Regions from separate parts of the Methylobacterium sp. J-059 genome, predicted to be linked through region 1. Evidence: predicted binding sites of a transcription regulator. Region 1 holds the regulator's gene; each other region holds the start of a gene.
What was found. Region 1 encodes LexA, which represses DNA repair genes until DNA is damaged. Its sites were predicted from a motif close to TGTTCNNNNTGTGTTCNG; they were not measured.
Positions count from the first base shown of each region.

Region 2: the regulator LexA is predicted to act here: its motif matches at 1,683-1,700, upstream of MKK55_RS24740 (DUF3072 domain-containing protein).
Region 3: the regulator LexA is predicted to act here: its motif matches at 1,681-1,698, upstream of MKK55_RS19295 (PA0069 family radical SAM protein).
Region 4: the regulator LexA is predicted to act here: its motif matches at 1,844-1,861, upstream of recA (recombinase RecA).

Region 1 is NZ_JAKSYA010000112.1:71,074-75,319, reverse strand. Features, by position in the region: gene MKK55_RS14835 (ComEC/Rec2 family competence protein) at 1-2,251, shown strand, start outside; gene lexA (transcriptional repressor LexA) at 2,245-2,985, opposite strand; gene MKK55_RS14825 (NAD(P)-dependent oxidoreductase) at 3,156-4,094, opposite strand.
Region 2 is NZ_JAKSYA010000160.1:29,651-33,896, reverse strand. Features, by position in the region: gene MKK55_RS24750 (MarR family winged helix-turn-helix transcriptional regulator) at 1-464, opposite strand, end outside; gene MKK55_RS24745 (branched-chain amino acid aminotransferase) at 715-1,602, shown strand; gene MKK55_RS24740 (DUF3072 domain-containing protein) at 1,713-1,997, shown strand; gene MKK55_RS24735 (Flp family type IVb pilin) at 2,219-2,428, shown strand; gene MKK55_RS24730 (DUF937 domain-containing protein) at 2,435-3,229, opposite strand; gene MKK55_RS24725 (MATE family efflux transporter) at 3,431-4,246, opposite strand, start outside.
Region 3 is NZ_JAKSYA010000133.1:22,134-26,379, forward strand. Features, by position in the region: gene selD (selenide, water dikinase SelD) at 1-323, opposite strand, end outside; gene moaB (molybdenum cofactor biosynthesis protein B) at 483-1,037, shown strand; gene MKK55_RS19290 (hypothetical protein) at 1,041-1,559, opposite strand; gene MKK55_RS19295 (PA0069 family radical SAM protein) at 1,734-2,846, shown strand; gene MKK55_RS19300 (ribonuclease HII) at 2,949-3,575, opposite strand; gene MKK55_RS19305 (glycosyltransferase family 4 protein) at 3,654-4,246, opposite strand, start outside.
Region 4 is NZ_JAKSYA010000108.1:61,588-65,833, reverse strand. Features, by position in the region: gene cckA (cell cycle histidine kinase CckA) at 1-1,786, shown strand, start outside; gene recA (recombinase RecA) at 1,923-3,017, shown strand; gene MKK55_RS13470 (hypothetical protein) at 3,155-3,556, opposite strand.

The sequences.
Region 1 (4,246 bases):
CGGCTGGGTCGTCGGCGGGCTCGCGATCGAGGCCGAGCAGCGGCGGCTGTTTCCCTGGCTCGCGGTCGCCTTCGGCGCCGGCATCCTCGCGTTCTTCACCGCCACCGACGGCATGCCCTCGCTCTGGGCGCCCCTCGTCGCAGCCGGCGCCTGCGCCGCGACCCTGCCGTTCCTCGGTGCCCGGCCCGCGGCGCTGGCCGTCGCCCTCGGGCTGATGGCGGCGCTCCTCGGCTTCGCGGCGAGCGCCCTGCGGGTCGCGCAGGTGGCGGCGCCGGTGCTGACCCGCACCATCATCGCGCCGCTCGAAGGCCTGATCGAATCGCTGGAGGAGCGTGAGGAGGGCGCCCGCCTGGTGGTGCGGGTCGCGAGCCTCGGCACGATGGCCGCGGCCGAGCGGCCGGTCCGGGTGCGCGTCTCGTTCAAGAAGGCGCCGCCCCTGCGGCCGGGCGACTTCATCGCCGCCACCGCCCGCCTGCTGCCGCCCCCCGAGGCGGCCCGCCCCGGCGGCTACGATTTCGCCCGCGACGCCTACTTCCGCGGGATCGGCGCGGTCGGCTCGCTCCTCGGCAAGATCGCGGTGAAGCCGCCGCCCGAGCCGGTGCCGTGGTCGCTCCGGCTCGCGGCCGCCGTGGACGACGCCCGCAACGCGCTGACCCGCAGGATCACCGACGCCAACGGCGGCCAGGCGGGCGCCGTCGCCGCCGCCCTGGTGACCGGCAAGCGCGGGCTGATCGCGCCGGCCACCAACGACACGCTGCGGGCGGCGGGGATCTACCACGTGGTCTCGATCTCAGGGCTCCACATGGTGCTGGCCGCCGGGGTCGTGTTCTGGCTCGTCCGCGCCGGCCTCGCCCTGGTGCCGTTCCTGGCGCTGGCCTGGCCGATCAAGAAGATCGCCGCGGCGCTGGCGATGGTCGGCGTCACCGCCTACTGCGTCTTCTCCGGCTGGGACATCGCGGCCGAGTGTTCCCTCGTGATGACCCTGATCATGCTCGGGGCGATCCTGGTCGATCGCCCGGCGCTCAGCATGCGCAACCTCGCTCTCGCCGCGCTCATCGCGCTCTCGCACGAGCCGGAAGGCTTGCTCGGCCCGAGCTTCCAGATGTCGTTCGGGGCGGTGGCCGGCCTCATCGCCTGCGCCCGCCTGATCGATGGAGGGATGTTCCGCCGCGACGGGGCCGGGCGGATCGGCCGGCTGATCGCGCTGTCGCTGACGACGGTGGTCGGCACCCTCGGCACGACGCTCGTGGCGCAGGTCGCGACCGCGCCCTTCGCCACCTACCACTTCCAGACCGTCCAACCCTTCGGGCTGATCGGCAACGCGCTCACCCTGCCGCTGGTCTCGCTCGCGGTGATGCCGGCGGCGGTGCTGGGCATCGTCGCCTACCCGTTCGCCCTCGACCAGCCGGTCTGGTGGCTGATGGGACTGGCGGTGCGCGGCATGCTGACCATCTCCGGCTGGATCCAGGGGCTCGGGCGCGCCAACGTCGTGGTCCCGGCCTTCGGCACCGCCGCGCTCGGGTGCCTCGCCGCGGGGCTGCTGCTCGCGACGCTCCCGGTCTCGCGCCTGCGCTGGCTCGCCCTGCCGCCGGCGCTGCTCGGGCTCGGCCTGGCGACGATGCCGGCCCGTTACGACATCTACGTCGACCGCCAGGGCAGCGGGGCGGCGGTGCGCCGCGCCGACGGCAGCCTCGTCGCCCTCGGGCGCCCGTCGAACTTCGTGCTGGAGCAGTGGCTGAAGGCCGACGGCGACGGCAGGCCGGGCGCGCAGGCGACGGGTGGTCCCGCCTGCGACCGGATCGGATGCACGCTTCGGTTGGCCGACGGGCGCGCGGTGGCGCTTCTGAAGGATCGCCGCGGCTTCGCGCAGGATTGCGCCAAGGCCTCGGTGCTGATCACGGCGCTCGCCGCACCGCCGGGCTGCGCCGCCGCCCTCGTCATCGATCGCGCCTACCTCGCCAGCCACGGCGCCGTGGCGATCCGCGTCGAGCCGAATGGCCTCATCCTGGCCGACACGCATGAGCCGGGACGGACGCTGCCGTGGCGCCCCGCGATGGTCCGTCCCCCGCCCCAGGGAACGGATGACGCGGCAGCGGGCGGATCGTCGCCCGCGGCCGAGCCCAAGCCGAAGGACGTCCCGTTCCAGGGCATGGCCGTACCGCCCCCCCGGGCGGAGGACGCCGACCCGGCACCCGACGATCCGGCCGCGGACGGCCCGAACCTGGAGATGCCGGGCGAGACCCTTCAGTAACGGCGCACGAGGCTGACCAGGCGGCCCTGGATCTGCACCCGATCCGGCCCGAGCACGCGGGTCTCGTAGGCCGGGTTCGCGGCTTCGAGCGCGATCGAGGAGCCGCGACGGCGCAGCCGCTTCAGCGTCGCCTCCTCGTCGTCGATCAGCGCCACGATGATGTCGCCGGTGTTGGCGGTGTCCTGCTTGCGGATGACCACGAGGTCGCCGTCGAGGATGCCCGCCTCGACCATCGAGTCGCCGCGGACCTCCAGGGCGTAGTGCTCGCCGCCGGCCAGGAAGTCCGGCGACATGGTGATCGCGTGGCTCTGGTTCTGGATCGCCGAGATCGGCGTGCCGGCCGCGATCCGGCCCATCACCGGGATCGACACCGCGCGACCGCTGTCGTCGACCATCTGCGTCGTGGAAGGACGCGGCGGCACGGCCTTCGAGCGCCCGCCCTCGACCACGCTCGGGGTGAACCGGCGCGGCGCGGCGGGAGCTGCCGGCACCGGGGCGGGCGCGCTGGAGCGGCCGGCGCCGTCGGGCATGCGCAGCACCTCGATCGCCCGAGCCCGATTCGGAAGCCGGCGCAGGAAGCCGCGCTCCTCCAGGGCGGTGATCAGCCGGTGGATGCCGGATTTCGACTTGAGATCGAGGGCGTCCTTCATCTCGTCGAACGACGGCGGAACCCCGTCCTCGCGCATCCGCTCGTCGATGAATCGCAGGAGATCCAGCTGTTTACGGGTCAGCATCGGCGCGGCTCGCAGGAATGCGCGGCCACACGAAGGTGGAGCCGCAGAAACAAAACACGAACACGTTAAACGTTCGTCAAGTGTTCCGCAAGGGTTCTCATCGGCCGATCCGACCGTTGCATCGAATTTCGTCGCGCGCCGAGCCCTTTTCGATCGCTGCGCTGCGGGGCTCAGCCCTCGAGGCTGCGGCGCACGGCGCGGGCGGTGACCGCCGAGACGCGCACGTTCGATTCCCGCGTCACGCCGGCGATGTGCGGGGTCAGGATGAGGTTCGGCACGTCGATCAGCGCCGCGCCGCCCGCGGCGTCCACGGGCTCCTGGGCGAACACGTCGAGCGCCGCCCCGCCGAGGTGCCCGGACCGAAGCGCCGCGGCGACGGCGGCCTCGTCCACGACGCCCCCGCGGGCGGCGTTGATCAGGATCGCGCCCGGCCGCATCCGGGCGATCGCCGCCGGCCCGATCATGTCGCGCGTCGCCTCGGTCAGCGGCACGTGCAGCGAGAGCACGTCGCTCGTTGCGACCAGCGCGTCAAGGGCCAGGCTCGCCACCGCGCCGTGCGCCGGGCGCCACGCGGCGTCGTCGGGCGCAAGGTGCGGGTCGAAGGCGGCGACGGTCATGTCGAGGGCCGCCGCACGGCGGGCGGTCTGGCGGGCGATCGCGCCGAAGCCGACGAGGCCGAGGCGCTTGCCGGCGATCTCGCGTCCCATCAGCGCGTTGCGCGGCCACGCGCCCGCGGCGACCTGCGCGCTCGCGGCGTAGGCGCCGCGCAGCAGCAGCAACGCGGTGCCGATCACGTACTCGGCCACCGCGCCGTCGTTGGCGCCGGTCGCGGGATGGACCGCGATCCCGCGGGCGGCGCAGGCGGCCAGATCGATGTTGTCGAGCCCGACGCCGAGGCGGCCCACCACCCTGAGGTCGGGTGCCGCCGCGAGCAGGCCCGCGCGCACCTGCGTGCGGTTGCGGACGATCAGCCCGGATGCGCCCGCGAGCGCCGCGCGCAGGGCGTCCGGCCGGTCGACCAGGGTCGGATCGTAGAGCGTCTCGAACCCCGCGAGCTCCGCCGCGATCGCGGCCTCGTCCATGAACTCGCTGATGACGACCTTGCGCATGGGGCGGCGATCCTTCTCCGCGGCCGGGCCGGTGCCGGCGGGCTTCCCGCTCTGCCGCGGCGTCCGGGCGACGTCGCGGCTGGGGGCATCGTCATCACGCAGCCGAGCGCGTCGGTAAAGGCGGCCGCGCCGCCTATCCGAGTGGGTGCGCC
Region 2 (4,246 bases), on a different contig from region 1:
CGCTCGTCGGGCTCGATCATCGCCATCAGGAAGCTCTCGGGGGCGGCCGCATCCTCCGGCGAGGCCAGCGCGCGGGCCAGCCGCCGCGCCTGCACGCGGGTGAGGTCGGCGGCCAGCGCCGCGCCGCTCGGCGTGCAGGTGAGCAGGCGCTGGCGCCGGTCCTGGGTGCCGGGCCGCTGGGCGATGTAGCCCTGGCCGATCAGGTCCTTCAGCACCCGGTTGAGGCTCTGCTTGGTGATGCGCAGGATGTCGAGCAATTCGGCGATGGTCAGGCCGGGATAGCGGTCGACGAAGTGCAGCACCCGGTGGTGCGCCCGGCCGAAGCCGTACTCGGCCAGGATCCGGTCCGGATCGCCGACGAAGTCGCGATAGGCGAAGAACAGGAGCTCGATCAGGTCGTCGCTGCTGCAGGCGGCGGCCGGCTCGGCGGCGTCCTTGCGTTCGCGGAGGGCGGGAGATGTCACGTGCGGCCCGGGTCCGGTTGCGGCGCGAAGGGCGGGAGAGGAGACGAACGTCGGCGCGAAGGACGTCGGAGCGGAGAGGATGGGAAGGAGGAGCGCGCGCGCGATATACGTCAGTGTCGTTGACATATTCCAGGCCGGTTGGTACCCGTCAACCCCGCCGGCGCCGCCCGCATGCGCGCCCATCGACATCGTCCCCGCCGAAGGGCCCGCAGGTTGCGCGGGCCGCGACGATTTCCAGGAAGACGTTCCCATGTCCGTGATCCCGTTCGACGAGCGCGAGGGCACCATCTGGTTCGACGGCGCCATGGTGCCGTGGCGGGACGCCAAGATCCACGTGCTGAGCCACGGGCTGCATTACGGCTCGTCGGTGTTCGAGGGCGAGCGCGCCTATGGCGGGGTGATCTTCAAGAGCCTCGCCCATGCCGAGCGCCTGCGCCGCTCCGCCGAGCTGCTCGACTTCGCGGTGCCGTATTCGGCCGCCGAGATCGTCGCGGCCAAGGAGGCCGTGCTCAAGGTCAGCGGCCTGCAGGACGCGTATCTCCGCCCGGTCGCCTGGCGCGGCTCGGAGATGATGGGCGTCTCGGCCCAGGGCAACACCATCCACCTGGCGATCGCCGCCTGGGAATGGCCGAGCTACTTCGACGCCGCCACCAAGATGAAGGGCATCCGCCTCGACATCGCCGAGTATCGCCGGCCCGATCCCCGCACCGCCCCCTGCGCCTCGAAGGCGGCGGGCCTGTACATGATCTGCACGATCTCCAAGCACCGGGCCGAGAACAAGGGCTATGCCGACGCGCTGATGCTCGACTTCGAGGACAACGTCGCCGAGTGCACCGGCGCCAACGTGTTCTTCATCCGCGACGGGGCGATCCACACCCCCACCGCCGACCGCTTCCTCAACGGCATCACCCGGCAGACGGTGATCGAGCTGGCCCGCCGCCGCGGCCTCGCGGTCACCGAGCGCCGCATCCGCCCCGAGGAGATGGCCGACTTCTCGGAATGCTTCATCACCGGCTCGGCCGCCGAGGTCACCCCGGTCTCCGAGATCGGGCCCTACCGGTTCGCGCCGGGCGCGATCACCCGCACGCTGATGGACGACTACCTCGCCGAGGTGCAGCCGCAGGCGCGCGCAGCCTGAAGGTTCGCGCGGCCTGGGGCGTCTTATCCCCCGCCGGTTCCGGCCGGCGGGGAACCTCGGGGATGCGGGCCGCGTTCTGACGGAACATTCCATGAACGCGTGAGTGCCCGATGACCAAGGCCGCTGCCAAGACCACGGCGAAGTCCGATTCGAAGTCCGACACGAAGTCCGCTTCGAACGAGAACCCGAAGACCGACCCGAAGGACGTGTCGAACCAGATCAAGGATCCCGACCAGTGGACCACGGGCGGCGAGCCGATGACCGGTGCGCAGGCCTCCTATCTCAAGACCCTGTCGGAGGAGACCAAGGAGCCCGAGGCGTTCGATCCCGACATCGACAAGGCCGAGGCCTCCAAGCGCATCGACGCCCTGCGCAAGGAAGCCGGCCACGGCTGAGCGGAGCGAAGGCGCCCGCGGGGCCCGCTCCCGACGGGTCGCCCGAGCGCCCATCCCCTCTCGCCGCAAGCGGGGGAGGGGACCCGCAAAACGGCCGGTCGCACGGATCCTGCTTCGGCGGATGCCGCGACGGTCGCCCGTCGCCGATCGAGTTAAAACATCCTCAAGGTCGCGCGGGTAGGGTCGCCGTGTGCCGGTTCGGCCGAGGAAGGCGATCATCGATGTCGAGGACGGTCGTCGAACTGTCGAAAGGGGCCGGAGCCGTGCCGCCGAAGCGCCGCTTCGCCGCCGACGCGCGCGGCGCGACGAGCATCGAGTACGCCCTGATCTCGGGGCTGGTCTTCCTGGCCATCGTCGGCAGCCTGCGCCTCTACGCGTCCAAGGTCAGCACCGTCTACCAGACCATCGGAAACGCGGTCAGCCAGAACTGACCAACCTCAGCGCGTCCCCGGCCGACCCTTGCGCGACCGGTGCGACGCGTCCGGCTCCGAGGCGGGGTCGGCGTTCGGCGTCGTGCCCGAGGGCTTGGCCGCGGCCGCCTTGGCGGGGTCGGCCTCGGCCCAGAACGCCTCGAACAGGCCCTGCATCGCCTTGACGTTCTGTTCCTGAACCTCGGCGCCGGTCTTCAGCATCTGCTGGAACATGCCGCCGGCGGCATCGGGTTCCGGCTTCGGTGCGGGCTTCGAGACCTGGGGCTTCGAGACCGGGGGCCTGGCGGCCTGCTTCTGCGCCTCCGGCGCGGCCTGCGCCGGGACGAACGCCTTCATCATCTCGGCCCAGCCCGGCGCGACCGCGAACGGCGAGGGCGCCGGGGCGGGCGCCGGCTTGGCCTCCGGAGCCTGCTGGTTCAGCAGCATGTGGACGATGCTCGCGACCACCGCGCCGGCCATCATCGGCAGCATCTGGCGCAGCACCTGCGAGCCGACGCCGCTGGCCGAGGAGGCCTGCTGCAGGATCGCCTGGGTGAGGGCCGGCGAGCCGAAAATCTGCCCGAGCATGGTCTCGGCCGGGCTGGGTGCCGGGCTCGCGGCGGGGCGGGCGCCGGCCAGCCCGAACATCTGCGACAGGCCGGTCGGGTCGGGGACGGCGCTGCGCTGCAGCCCGAGCGCGAAGGCCGGCATCAGGGCCTCCATCGCCCGGCGCGTCTGCTCGGGGGTGAGGCCGAACTGCTGGGCCACACTCTGCATCCCGGCGCCGTTCTGGGCCTGAAGCATGTCGAGCGGGTTGAACATCACGCGGCCTTGGTCTGTTCGCCGCGCGGAAAACCGCATCGCGGGCCGCGCGTTCCAAGTCTAGACCCTTATCGACGCCGCTGGCCAGTTGCCGGCCAACGTTCGGGCGCGTCCCGGCGCGATCGGTGCCGCGCATCCACCGGGGATCGCGTCCCGGCCGGGATGCCGGGGACGTCGCGCCTGCCGACGCGACGCGGCGCGCTACACCAGCGCGCCGCCATGGGCCGGGCCGGCGGCGACGCTCGCCTCGGGATCGGGCGCGCGCGCCGGCACCACGACGTCGCGCTCGAGCAGCGTGACCGTGCGGGCGGCCATCAGGATGCCGGCCAGCCCGAAGGCGAGCGAGCCGATGCCGACGCCGGCGAGAACCCCGCGCGGCCCGTACAGGGCGGCGCCCGCGAGCGCCGGCGGCATCGTGCCCAGCGTCGCCCGGCCCCAGTTGAGCAGGGTCGAGCGGAACGGGAAGCCGAGGTTGTTGAACGCGGCGTTGGCCAGGAACAGCAGGCCGTTGAAGAACCACACCCCGCCGCTGACGAGGCAGAAGAAGCCGAACAGGTCGGCGGCGACCCCGTCGAGCGCGAACAGCCGCATCAGCGGGCCGCGGGCAAGCACCAGGGCGGCCCACACCACCGCCACGTAGAGGAAGGTCACGAGCGCGCCGTCGCGGAGCACGCCGCGCATCCGGTCGAAGCGGCGGGCGCCCCAGTTCTGGCCGAGGATCGGGCCGATCGAGCCCGACAGGGCGAACAGCCCGCCGAAGGCCACCGGGGTGAGCCGGTCGATCACCACGTTGGCCGCCACCGCCACCGCGCCGTAGCGGGCCAGCACGTGGGCGAGGAAGGCGCTCGCCACCGACGGCGCGAGGTTGGTGAGCACCGCCGGCAGCGCGATCCGGAACACCAGCGGCGCGTCGGCGACCGTCGCCGCGAGGCTCGCGGGCGCCAGCATCCGGTGCTGGCGCACCCCGTGCCAGCCGATCAGCGCGAAGGTGGCGCGCGCCACGCAGGTGGTGATCGC
Region 3 (4,246 bases), on a different contig from region 1:
ATCCCGAGGATGGCCAGCGCCATGATCGGGCGGCCGCCCATGGCGTAGACGTCGGAGATCGCGTTGGTGGCGGCGATCCTGCCGAAATCGCGTGGGTCGTCGACCATCGGCGTGAAGAAGTCGGTGGTGGCGATGACGCAGGTGCCGTCGTCGAGCGCCCAGACCGCGGCGTCGTCCGCGGTCTCGTTGCCGACGAGCAGGCGCTCGAACGGGCCGGCGATCGGCTGGTCGGCGAGCAGCGACCGCAGGATCGCCGGGTCGAGCTTGCAGCCGCAGCCGCCGCCGTGGGCGAGGCTGGTGAGGCGGACGGGGGTCGCATCCATGAGGGCACCGCGCGTTCGAACGGACAGGGGTCGCTGGTCGGTGCCGATACCATGGATCGCGGGTTCGGCGCGCCTCGGCCCGCGCGCCGCACGCCGGGAAGGATGGGACAATCGCGGGCGGGCGCCCATATTCCGGTCGTTCAACCCGGAGACGGCCCGATGCCCGATACGCCCGCCCGCAGCTTCGTCCCCCTGTCGATCGCGGTGCTGACCGTCTCGGACACGCGCCGGCCGGAGGACGACCGCTCCGGCGACACCCTGGTGCAGCGGCTGACCGAGGCCGGCCACAAACTCGCGGCGCGCGCGATCGTGCCGGACGAGGCGACGGCGATCCGCGGGACGGTCGAGAGCTGGACGCGTGATCCCGGAATCGACGTGGTGATCACCACCGGCGGCACCGGCTTCACCGGCCGCGACGTCACGCCCGAGGCGCTGGAGCCGCTGTTCGAGAAGCGGATGGACGGCTTCTCGGCGGTGTTCCACCGCATCTCCTACGACAAGATCGGCACCTCGACGCTGCAGTCGCGGGCGACGGCCGGGGTCGCCAACGCCACCTACGTCTTCGTGCTGCCGGGCTCGCCGGGCGCCTGCCGCGACGCCTGGGACGGGATCCTGGTCAGCCAGCTCGACTACCGGCACCGCCCCTGCAACTTCGTCGAGATCATGCCGCGCCTGGACGAGCACCTGCGGCGGGGCGCCTCGCTCACGGCCTGAGGATCACATCCGGTCGATCCGCGCGATCAGGCGCCGCGGCACCAGCCGCGGGGCGAAGGTTCCGATCTCGGTGAGGCGATCGCGGCGGACGAGGTCGCCGGGCCGCGCCGCACCCGCGCCGAGCAGCGCCTCGGCCCGAATGGCCAGCCGCGTCGCCAGCCCGGCATGCGGGCGGGACAATCGCCCCAGGGCGTCGGCCGGCGCTGTGCCGACGAAGCGGTCGAGGGTGCGGATCCAGCCGTCGCCGGGCACGTCGCCCGCCTCCAGGCACAGCACCCAATCGCGGCGCGCGACCGCCGCGCCGGCGAACCACCGGTCCGATCCGCGCGGCGGCACCACCAGGGTCGCGCCGGTCGCGTCGGCGATCGTGTCGACCGCCTCGCCCATCGCGGCGGCGACGATCACGGCGTCGCCCACGAGCCCGGCGGCCACGCCTCCGACGAGGGCGCCCAGGGTGTCGGCCAGACGGTCGATCGCATCGGCGTCGCCGGGGTCGGCGACATGAACCAGGGCGGAGATCATGGCCGCGCATACCGTATTTTCGCCGGGCGCGGACAGGCCGGCTCGACGCGGCGGCCCAGCGTTGCACCACAGCCACAGAGCGCGAGAAACTGCCTAAAATCGAGGCGTATCCGGTCGACCATGTTCCTGTTATGTTCCATGTGAAACACGCTTCTCCGGGGTGCTGCTAGTCCGATGTCCACACCCCGTCCTCCGCTCGGCGCCGAATCCACGCCGCGACGCCGGCTCGCCGCGACGTCGGAAACGCTGCGCGGCCGGGGCGCCACCGCCAACCCGGGCGGGCGCTTCGAGGCGATCCGCCGCGAGGCCGCCGACGACGGCTGGCCGGCGGACGAGCCCGCACCGGCCAGACGCACAGAGGTGACGCTGGAGCGAGCGAGCGGGATCATCTCCCGCAACACCTCGCCCGACATCTCGTTCGACCGCTCGATCAACCCCTATCGCGGCTGCGAGCACGGCTGCGTCTACTGCTTCGCCCGGCCGAACCACGCCTATGCCGGCCTGTCGCCCGGGCTCGACTTCGAGACGAAGCTCTTCGCCAAGCCGGACGCCGCGCGCCTGCTCGAGCGGGAGCTGTCGGCGCCGGGCTACGCGCCGCGGACCATCGCTCTCGGAACGGCGACCGACCCGTATCAGCCGATCGAGCGCGAGCACCGCATCACCCGGGAGATCCTCGAGGTGCTGGCCCGCCTGCGCCATCCCGTCGGCATCGTGACGAAGTCGAACCTCGTCACCCGCGACATCGACATCCTGGCCGGGATGGCGGAGCGGAACCTCGTGAAGGTGGCGATGTCGGTGACGACCCTCGATCCGGTGCTCGCCCGGAAGATGGAGCCGCGCGCGCCGCATCCGCGCAAGCGCCTGGAGGCGATCCGGGCGCTCAGCCGAGCCGGCGTGCCGGTGATGGTGATCGTCGCGCCGATCATCCCCTCGCTCAACGATCACGAGATCGAGGCGATCCTGACGGAGGCCCGCGCCTGCGGCGCGCGGGAGGCGAACCACGTGCTGCTGCGCCTGCCGCACGAGCTGAAGGACCTCGTCGCCGACTGGTTCGCCGAGCACTATCCCGGGCGGCAGCGCCACGTGTTCTCCCTGGTCGAGCAGGCCCGCGGCGGCCGCGAATACGATGCCACGTTCGGCAAGCGGATGACCGGGGAGGGCGCCTACGCCGGCCTGATCGCGACGCGGATGCGGCTGGCCAAGGCGCGTCTCGGCTATGCGCAGACCCAAATCACCCTCGACGCCTCGGCCTTCGCCAAGCCCGGCGAGCAGTTCTCGCTGCTGTGACGGGGGCGAAGGCGGCGATCGAGCAATGCTCCGCGGCGGCAGGACGGCTGAATCGTTTTGGCATCGACGGACGACCTCAGGCATCTCGCAAACGAACGCGACCTAATCGGCGCCCGCGATGTTCGCTCCGCCATCGCCGTACGCCCGCGTGAAACTCAGCCGGTGATGCGGGCTGCGGCCGTGGGTCCTGAGGCCGGCGAGGTGCACCGGGGCGCCGTAGCCGACGTTACGCTCCCAGCCGTAATGCGGGTGGCGCCGGGCCAGCACCCGCATCAGCGCATCGCGAAACGTCTTGGCGACGATGGAGGCGGCGGCGATCTGCGGCACCGCGCGGTCGCCGCCGACGACCGCACGGCAGGGCTGCGGCAGGCCGGGAACCGCGTCCCGCCCGTCAACCAGCACCGGCGCATCGAGGGCGAGCCGCAGCACCGCCCGGCGCATCGCGTCGAGGGTGGCGACGCGGACGTTGACCCGGTCGATCAATGCCCGGGATCCCGCCGCGACCGCGACGCGGCCCTGCGCGCGGATCAGCGGCGTCAGGATCTCGCGCAGCGGTTCCTTGACCCGCTTGCTGTCGTCGAGGCGGGCGAGCAGGTCCGGCGGGATCGCAATCGGATCGAACCACACCGCCGCGACGACCACCGGGCCGCACAGGGCGCCGCGCCCGACCTCGTCGCAGCCGATGACGGCGGGGTAGTCGGCGGCGCAGGCGGGATCGAAGGGGGGCACGGGGCGGGTCGGGTCCGAAGGGGCGGCGACCCATCGCATTCCTCGGCCGGCCCGTCACCCTCTCAACCCGTCACCTCATCAGCCAAGCAGGGCCGCCTCGGCGCCGGCCGGCACGCGCAGATCGGCCGCCTGGGCGTGGGCGCTCTCGATGTTGCCGAAGAACTGGCGGGCGCTCTCGGCCCAGGTCCGGCGGAGGGCCTCCGCGCGGCATTGCCCGCGCGGAACGGCGACGGCGGCGAGGCATGCCGCGCGCAGGTCGGCGTCGAGCACCCCGGCCCCGGTCCCAGCGACCACGTCGAGGGGGCCGGTGACCGGGTAGGCCGCCACGGGCAGGCCGCAGGCCATCGCCTCGAGCAGCACGATGCCGAAGGTGTCGGTGAGGCTCGGGAACACGAACACGTCGCTCGCCGCGTAGAGCGCGGACAGCTCCGCGCCGGTGCGGGTGCCGAGGAAGCGGGCCTGCGGGTGGGCGGTCGCGAGCCGGGCGCGGTCGGGCCCGTCGCCGATCACCACCTTGCTGCCCGGCAGGTCGAGACTGAGGAAGGCGGCGACGTTCTTCTCGACCGCGACGCGGCCGACGAAGAGAAAGATCGGGCGCGGCAGCCCCGCGAGCGCAGGGGGAACCTCCGCGGAAGGATCGGCCGGGCGGAACAGGTCGGTGTCGACGCCCC
Region 4 (4,246 bases), on a different contig from region 1:
GTATCACCGCGTCGCCTTCGGCAAGGACGGCAAGCCCGGCGCGTCGCGGACCTTCGTCATCAACCGCTCGGCCGGGGCCGAGAGCGACGAGCCGCAGCGCGCCGCCGAGGTGCGGCTCGCGCGCTTCCTCAACAACTCGCCGATCGCGATCGCGACGCTGGACCGCTCCGGCCGGATCGCGCGGGCGAACGCCTCGTTCGCGCGCCTGTTCGGTACCCTGCCGCGGCACGCGGTGGCCGATTCGGCCGCCGGCGCCGAGGAGCCGAACGTCGCCGAATCGGTGGTCGAGCGCGACCGCCCGGCCCTCGATGCAGCGCTCGCCAAGGCGGCGAGCGGGCTCTCCGAGATCGAGCCGATCGAGGTGATGCTGATGGGCAATGCCAACCGCTCGGCGCGGGTCTGGCTCAGCCCCGCCGGCGGGGAGGGCGCTCCGGGCCAGGAGCCGGAGGAGGCCGATCGCGAGCCGCTGATCCTCTACGCCCTCGACACCACGGCCCAGCGCCAGCTCGAGCAGCAGATCGCCCAAACCCAGAAGATGGACACCGTCGGCCAGCTCGCCGGCGGCATCGCGCACGACTTCAACAACGTCCTCCAGGCGATCATCGGCTACTCGGACCTGCTGCTCGCGAGCCACAAGCCGACCGATCCGGCCTTCCAGGACATCATGCAGATCAAGCAGAACGCCAACCGGGCGGCGGGCCTCGTGCGCCAGCTCCTGGCGTTCTCCCGCCGCCAGACGCTGCGCCCCGAGGTGATGAACGTCGGGGAGGCGCTTTCGGAGCTGACGCTGCTGCTGAAGCGCCTGCTCGGCGAGCGGGTCGGGCTCGACCTCAAGCACGGGCGCGACATCTGGCCGGTGAAGGCCGACGTGAACCAGTTCGAGCAGGTGATCGTGAACCTCGCGGTCAACGCCCGCGACGCGATGCCCGGCGGCGGCCGCCTGCTGATCCGCACCGCCAACGTGCTCGACCCGGGCGCCGCGGCGAAGCCCGACGGGCGCGGCGGCGCGCCGGCCGGCGACCACGTGCTGATCGAGGTGCTCGACACCGGCGAGGGCATCCCGGCCGACCTGATGGAGAAGATCTTCGAGCCGTTCTTCACCACCAAGGAGATCGGCAAGGGGACCGGCCTCGGCCTCTCGACGGTGTTCGGCATCGTCAAGCAGTCGGGCGGCACCATCGACGTGCAGTCGACCGTGGGTGAGGGCACGAGCTTCCGGATCTACCTGCCGCGCCACGAGCCGGCAGCGCTGCCCGAGCCGGCGCCGACGCCGGCGCTGCCGAGCCCGACGGCCGACGCGTCCGCTCCCGCCACCGCAGCGCAGGCGCCGGGCGAAAGCTTCGTCCTCGTCGGCGATCCGCCCGCGCCGCCGGCTCCGAAAACGCCCCCGCGAAAACCCTCGGCCGATCATACCGGGCAAGGGGTGATCCTGCTCGTGGAGGACGAGGATCCGGTCCGCGCCGTCAACAGCCGCGCGCTGTCGGCCCGCGGCTACACCGTGCTCGAGGCCGCCTCCGGCATCGACGCGCTGCACATCGTGCGCGAGGGCGGCCACCAGATCGACCTCGTCGTCTCGGACGTGGTGATGCCGGAGATGGACGGCCCGACCCTGCTGCGCGAGATCCGCAAGCACCTGCCGGAGCTCAAGGTGATCTTCGTCTCCGGCTATGCCGAGGACGCCTTCCGCAAGAACCTGCCGGAAGGCGAGACCTTCAACTTCCTGCCCAAGCCCTTCAGCCTGAAGCAGCTCGTCGAGACGGTGAAGGCGACGATGGCCGAGCCGTGAGGCGGCGGGCAGGCGCGGAAAAGTCTCCTCGGCGAGCCGATTCCGCCCTTGCTCGATGAGAACAAAACGGGTACATCAAATGCAGGTTCCAGCGCATTGAGATGCGCGCCCAACCCCTGCATAAGGATGCCGCACGATGGCTCAGGCCGCACTGAAAGTGGTGGAAACCCCCGGCATGGTGGACAAGGACAAGGCGAAGGCGATCGACGCCGCGCTGTCCCAGATCGAGCGGGCCTTCGGCAAGGGCTCGATCATGCGGCTCGGCAAGAACGACAAGGTGGCGGAGGTCGAGACCGTCTCCACCGGGTCGCTCGGCCTCGACATCGCGCTCGGCGTCGGCGGCCTGCCGCGCGGCCGCGTCATCGAGATCTACGGGCCGGAATCGTCGGGCAAGACCACGCTCGCGCTCCACACCATCGCCGAGGCCCAGAAGAAGGGCGGCGTCTGCGCCTTCGTCGACGCCGAGCACGCCCTCGACCCGGTCTACGCGCGCAAGCTCGGCGTCCAGCTCGACGACCTGCTGATCTCGCAGCCCGACACCGGCGAGCAGGCGCTCGAGATCACCGATACGCTGGTGCGCTCCGGCGCGATCGACGTGCTGGTGGTCGATTCGGTGGCGGCGCTGACGCCGCGCGCCGAGATCGAGGGCGAGATGGGCGACAGCCAGCCCGGCCTCCAGGCCCGCCTGATGAGCCAGGCGCTGCGCAAGCTCACCGGCTCGATCTCGCGCTCGAAGTGCATGGTGATCTTCATCAACCAGATCCGGATGAAGATCGGCGTGATGTACGGCAGCCCGGAGACGACCACGGGCGGCAACGCGCTGAAGTTCTACGCCTCGGTCCGTCTCGACATCCGCCGCATCTCGACCCTCAAGGACCGCGACGAGGCGATCGGCAACCAGGTCCGCGTCAAGGTCGTGAAGAACAAGGTCGCGCCGCCGTTCAAGCAGGTCGAGTTCGACATCATGTTCGGCGAGGGCGTGTCGAAGGTCGGCGAGCTGATCGATCTCGGCGTCAAGGCCGGCATCGTCGAGAAGTCCGGCGCCTGGTTCTCCTACAACAGCCAGCGGCTCGGCCAGGGCCGCGAGAACTCCAAGGGCTTCCTGCGCGACAACCCCGAGATCGCGGGCAAGATCGAGACGTCGATCCGGCAGAATTCGGGGCTCGTCGCCGAGAAGATCTTGGAGAACGCCAAGCCGACCGAGGACGAGCTCGACGAGGGCGAGGCGTAGTCCGCACCGCCCCTCCGAAGCGGCACACCGAAACGAAGAAGCGCGCCGGCCCGGGAGGGCGGCGCGCTTCTTCGTTATGAAGCCCCGAATGGGGAATGCCGGACGGACCGACGCCTCGGCTCAGACGTCGCGAAGGCTCACGCCGAAAAGCCGGCCGGCTCGAACAGGAAGTCGTCGATCGTCGGGATGCTCACGGAGAGCCCGGCATAGGCCGGCTTCGACAGGCGCCACGGCCGCTCGGCCCGGGCGCGGATCGCCTCCGAGGGACGCAGGCGGCGCAGCGAGCCTTCCGGCTCGACCTCCTCGACGGTGAGGAAGCCGTAGACCTGCAGCCGGGACGCGATCAGCTTGGTCTCGCGGTCGCCCGCCGCCACCGTGAGCGTCCCCGTGGCATAGACCGCATCCATCAGCGCGCGCTGCTCGGACCGGCGCCGGGCCTGCCCCTCGCGGACGCCGCCCTCGTACGGCAGAGGCCGGCCCGCGGCGGCGATCCGCCGGAAGGGGACGACGTTCTCGGCCGCACTCGAAACGCTACCCATACGCATCACCCTGACCGTCGCCACATCGCATGGTCGGGTGCGCATCGCGCCGTCCCGACGAAGCGGACAATTCGACGAATCGCTTTAATCTTCCGTGAGCGCTGTCGAAGCGGGCCGTGCCCGACCTGCCCCGATCCGGCACGGTGCGCCGCGCTGACGAGGCCGCCCACCCGACGAGCAAGTGCCGGCCTCGCGCGGGCGATGGGAGGCCGAAGTGATCAGGGAACGCGTCCGGATGGGCGCGGAGGTGATCGCCACCCGCCCGAGCGCCGGCTGGAATAGCCGCCGCCAAGGTAACGCCCCGACCGGTCTGCACAGGCCCGACGGCACGAGCCGCGGCCTCGCGGTACGCAGACCACGACATTCGCACGCTCGCCGGGCGCGTCAACCGGCACGGAGACCCGGAGGCGGATCGCTTCGGGCAACCGTCCCGCACAAAACCTTAACCTCTCGTCGGATGCGAGATAATCGGCCGGAAACCATTGACCCCTCGGGCGATGGAGGCTAGAAGCGCGCCACTTCGAACGGCCCGGGGGCTGCTGACGAGGCTGAGCATCACGCTCATCCGTTCGTCGACGACGCGCCAATCCACCGTCGAAGGCTCACATCGCCTGACGTTCTCGTCAGATCAGTAGGTACGAGCGCGCCTGCCTCAACAGGGGTGCTCCTCTGCCGACAGCGCGCCAAGGG